Regions from separate parts of the Rhodospirillum centenum SW genome, predicted to be linked through region 2. Evidence: riboswitches for the same ligand, from Rfam matches in the RefSeq annotation. Region 2 holds a riboswitch; the other holds the start of a gene.

The links. Region 2 has a riboswitch for thiamine pyrophosphate ahead of thiO (glycine oxidase ThiO). Riboswitches for the same ligand answer to the same signal wherever they lie in the genome.
Positions count from the first base shown of each region.
Region 1: it holds a riboswitch for thiamine pyrophosphate, as region 2 does, so the genes downstream of both, thiC (phosphomethylpyrimidine synthase ThiC) here and thiO (glycine oxidase ThiO) in region 2, are expected to answer to the same signal.

Region 1 covers NC_011420.2:4,170,525-4,172,923, reverse strand. The annotation lists gene thiC (phosphomethylpyrimidine synthase ThiC) at 1-1,493, opposite strand, end outside; TPP riboswitch at 1,558-1,688, opposite strand; gene RC1_RS18965 (GNAT family N-acetyltransferase) at 1,808-2,399, opposite strand, start outside.
Region 2 covers NC_011420.2:3,178,256-3,180,654, forward strand. The annotation lists gene thiO (glycine oxidase ThiO) at 1-1,115, opposite strand, end outside; TPP riboswitch at 1,118-1,220, opposite strand; gene RC1_RS14830 (BrnA antitoxin family protein) at 2,170-2,391, shown strand.

The DNA of each region.
Region 1 (2,399 bases), 990 kb from region 2:
TTCACGTCGTCGCGGTCGGGCAGGCCCAGATGCTCCTTCGGCGTCACATAGCAGAGCATGGCCGTGCCGAACCAGCCGATCATGGCAGCCCCGATGCCGCTGGTGATGTGGTCGTAGCCCGGCGCGATGTCGGTGGTGAGCGGCCCCAGCGTGTAGAACGGCGCCTCCCCGCATTCGCGGAGCTGCTTGTCCATGTTCTCCTTGATCAGGTGCATGGGCACATGGCCCGGCCCCTCGATCATCACCTGGACGTCGTGCTTCCAGGCGGTCTTCGTCAGCTCGCCCAGCGTCTCCAGCTCCGCGAACTGGGCGGCGTCGTTGGCGTCCGCGATGGAGCCGGGGCGCAGCCCGTCGCCCAGGGAGAAGGCCACGTCGTAGGCCTTCATGATCTCGCAGATTTCCTCGAAATGGGTGTAGAGGAAATTCTCCTTGTGGTGGGCCAGGCACCACTTCGCCAGGATCGAACCGCCGCGGCTGACGATGCCGGTGACGCGCCGTGCCGTCAGCGGGATGTAGGGCAGCCGCACGCCGGCATGGATGGTGAAGTAGTCCACCCCCTGCTCGGCCTGCTCGATCAGGGTGTCGCGGAAGATCTCCCAGGTCAGCTCCTCGGCCTGGCCGCCCACCTTCTCCAGCGCCTGATAGATCGGCACGGTGCCGATCGGCACCGGGCTGTTGCGGATGATCCATTCGCGGATGGTGTGGATGTTGCGGCCGGTGGAGAGGTCCATCACCGTGTCGGCCCCCCAGCGGATGGCCCAGACCAGCTTGTCCACCTCCTCCGCCACGCTGGAGGTGACGGCGGAGTTGCCGATGTTGGCGTTGATCTTCACCAGGAAGTTCCGGCCGATGATCATCGGCTCGGCCTCCGGGTGGTTGATGTTGGCCGGAAGGATGGCACGGCCGCGGGCGATCTCGTCGCGCACGAACTCGCCGGTCACATGCTCGGGGATGGCGGCCCCGAAGCTCTCCCCGCCCAGGTCGCGGACCGTGCGGCCCTGCTCGCGCAGCGTCGCCCGGCCCAGATTCTCGCGGATGGCGACGTATTCCATCTCCGGCGTGACGATGCCGGCGCGGGCGTAGGCGAGCTGGGTGACGGCCCGGCCGCCGATGGCCCGCAAGGGGCGGCGCCCGCTCCGGTCGAAGACGGGGACGCGGCTGACCTCCCCGTCCTTCAGGCCGTTGTCCTCCGGCCGCACGGCGCGGCCGTCATAGGTCTCGACATCGCCGCGCGCCTCGATCCAGGCACGGCGCAGGGCCGGCAGGCCGGCGCGGATGTCGGTCGCATGGGCCGGATCGGTATAAGGGCCGGAGGTGTCATAGACCCGCACCGGCGGCTCGCCGGAGCCTTCGGTCAGGTCGATCTCCCGCAGGGCGACGCGGACGCCGGCCAGCCGCGGGCTTTCGACATGGATCTTGCGGGAAGAGGGCAGCGGCCCCGTGGTCACGGCGAAGCCGTCGGGGGCGGAAAGCGGGCTGTGGATGTCGGGCACTGGGATCTCCACCGTCTGGGTTGCGGAGATCCGGGCGCTGCGCGAAGCGGCCGGAGCGGATGCAGGGCATCCGCCGGTTCCATCCCTACGCCGGTACGACCCGGATCAGGTTCTAAGGGTTCCCGCGCGCCTGTCCGCCCCTGGCGGCCGGCCTGCGGTGTCTCAGCCCCTGCCGGGGCACCCCTGGAAACCAGCGGACGGTGGGGCGTTTCGCGCGCCCTGTCAACCGGGCGGAAGGGACGGCGCTCCCTCCGGCCTAAGGGAACGGACCGCACCGCCCGGATCGGGGTCCGGGCCGATCAGATCACGGGGGGTCAGCCCACATGCGGATCGGCGGCCTGCCGCGCCAGCGGGACCAGATCGGTCCAGCCGTAGGCGATCTCCGTCAGGCGGGCGCCGGCGAAGCTGATCGGCTGTTCGGCCAGCCGCGTCCCGCCCATCCGTTCATAGAACCAGCGCGAGGGGTTGTCGCGCAGCACCCAGACGACGGCGGAGCGCATGCCGCACTCCAGCAGTTCCTGCGCCATGGCGCCCATCAGGCGGCGGCCCCAGCCCATCCCCTGCATGTGATCCAGCATGTAAAGGGCGTAGAACTCCCCGCCATACCCCTCCAGCGAGGTGCGCTGCGGCCCGCAGGAGCCAAATCCGATGACGCCGTTGCGGGCGTGCGGGTCGTCCGGATCGACGGCGACGAAGGTGCGCCGGCCGCGCCCCTCGGCCGCCAGCATGGTGCGCCAGCGGGCGGCATAGGCGGGCGGCGACAGCCCGACCAGATAACGGTCGGGCAGCATCCCCGGATAGGTGGAGCGCCAGCTCGTGACATGGACCCGCGCGATGCCCGCGGCATCCGCCGGGATCGCCGGTCGGATGCCCGCGCCCGGCCTGGCGCGGCGGGGGGTGTCCGGC
Region 2 (2,399 bases):
TCCACCCGTCCGGTGAGGATGAAGCCGGCCACGAGGTCGGCGGTCACCGGCGTCAACAGGATGCCGTTGCGATGGTGCCCGGTCGCCAGCACCAGCCCGTCCACGCCCGCGACCGGGCCCAGAAGGGGCGCGTCGTCGCGGCTGCCGGGGCGGAAGCCGGTCCACATCTCGGAGATCCGCAGCTCCTCGATGCCGGGCAGGGTGCGCCACGCCCCCTCCAGCATGGCCAGCACGCCGCCGGCCGTGAGGCTGTCGTCCCAGCCCTTCTCCTCGGTCGTGCCGCCGATGATCAGGGTGCCGTCGGCGCGCGGGACCATGTAGCACTTGGGTGCCCAGAGGACGTGCCGCAGCAGCGGTGCCGCCGGGTCCATGGCGACGGAGAGGAGCTGGCCCTTCACCGGACGCACCGGCGGCACCGCCGCCGCCGGCAGCCCGGCGATCTGGCGCGACCAGGCGCCGGCCGCCAGCACCACGATGTCGGCCGTGTGCGCCCGGCCGCCGACGACCACGCCGCGCACGCGGCCGGCCTCGGCGTCCACCGCCTCGACCGGGCTGTCCTCGTGCAGGCGGCCGCCGGCGCGCTCGAAGGCGACGCGCAGGGCGGCGGTGGCCCTGCGGTTGTCCACCTGGTTGTCCAGCGGGCTCAGCACGCCGGCGACGGCGCGCGGCGTCAGGAAGGGCTCAAGCTCCTTCACCTGCGCCCCGGTCAGCCAGTGGCTCTCGATGCCCAGGCCGCGCTGGAACTGGTGGTTGACGCGCATCACCTCGACATCGTCGCGGGTCAGCGCGACGATCAGCGTGCCCTCGTCGCGCAGCCCGACCGGCTGGCCGCTGGCCGCCTCCAGCTCGGCGGCGAAACCGCGCCAGCGGCTGCGGCTCTCCAGGCAGAGCGGCAGCAGGCGCTGCTCGCCCGGCTCGGCCTCGGCGCCGGCGGCCAGCATGCCGGCGGCGGCATGGCTCGCCCCCTGGCCGGCCCGGCCCTTCTCGAAGATGTCCACGCGGCAGCCGGCGGCGGCGAGGCGCCAGCCGATGGCAAGGCCGATGATGCCGCCGCCGATGACGGCGACGGACGGACGCGCGCCGGCTGCGGGCGCGGCGGACAGGATGGTGCTCATGACGGTGCTGATGGTGACCTCCCTTCGCCGGCATGACCCGGATCAGGTTCGACGGGTGTGATCTCAGCCGGGGGCGGATCTCCCCGGCACCCCCGGGTTTGACGACCCCCTCTCTGGCGCGGCCGGCGCCGGATGCAAGGGGGTGCGCGAGAGGGTGGGGGAGGGGGCGGGCGACGCCGCGGGGGCAATATCCGATGGAGACAAGCCGAGGTGTCGGCAGATTTCACGGCCAGGTGGCGGACAAAATTGAGTCCAAATTGCCTGGATTCCGATTTATCCTAGCAGCCGTTTCGCAACGGGTCGCCTTCCGTGGACGTTCGTGAAGTTATAAGGCTGCTGACGACAAACGACAACCGACCGGCCAGGGTTTGCCGGGTTTCGGAGGCCGTGCGCTCTGTGATGAAGGCGGGAACAGCGGCCGTCTGGATTTCGGAATACACTTTAAGAAAGCAGGCGCTGCGTCATCCCGATTTGCTTCTAGAGCACTATGAACACTTGGCTTGCGTCATTGAAAATGGAGAGTTTTTTGCGGACAATCGAGGTATAACAATAGTGTATGATGCCACCTTGACAACGGGGTATTGGTATAAGGCGTGTCTTAAGGTGACGAGATGTACCAACGAGATATACGTAACTAGCTTTCATAAGGCGCGCACATCCGACATCAAGGCCATAAAGCGGAAATGCACAAAGATTGCTGCCTGAGCTGAAATGAAAAAGGCGCCTTGGGCAAGGCGCCTTTTTCTTAGCTTCCAGGGAGGGGCCTGCTCGCACCCCCAATCTGCTCCCGTTCGTGCCCAAAATTCTAATGAACGGTGCTACGGTTAGCAGTTGGCCTAAGCCGCACTCTTCACGAGGTTTTACCGCGTCCCCTGGATCTATCCGTACAGATATGCACTGATCTTGTCTTCGTCAAGGAAAAACGTAACCATTTGAAATCAATGGTATATTTTTCGTCACAGACATCGTCTCGCTTGGTTTTCCCCATTTTCCACATACCGGACCATTCAACCCAGCCGCGCTAAATCGCACCAACTTCCGCAAATCAAAACTCATGCAGAACAAATTCGACCCGGACGACGCGCCGGACCTGTCCGCCCCGGAGTGGCAGCGGAAGTTCGCCCAGGCCCGGCGGGGCCGCCCGCCCGCCCAGGCCCGGCCCAAGGTCGCCACCAGCCTCCGCCTCGACGCGGACGTGGTGGAGCGGCTGCGGCAGGACGGGCCGGGCTGGCAGACGCGCGCCAACGCGCTGCTGCGGAACGCCCTGGGGCTCTGAAGCAGCGG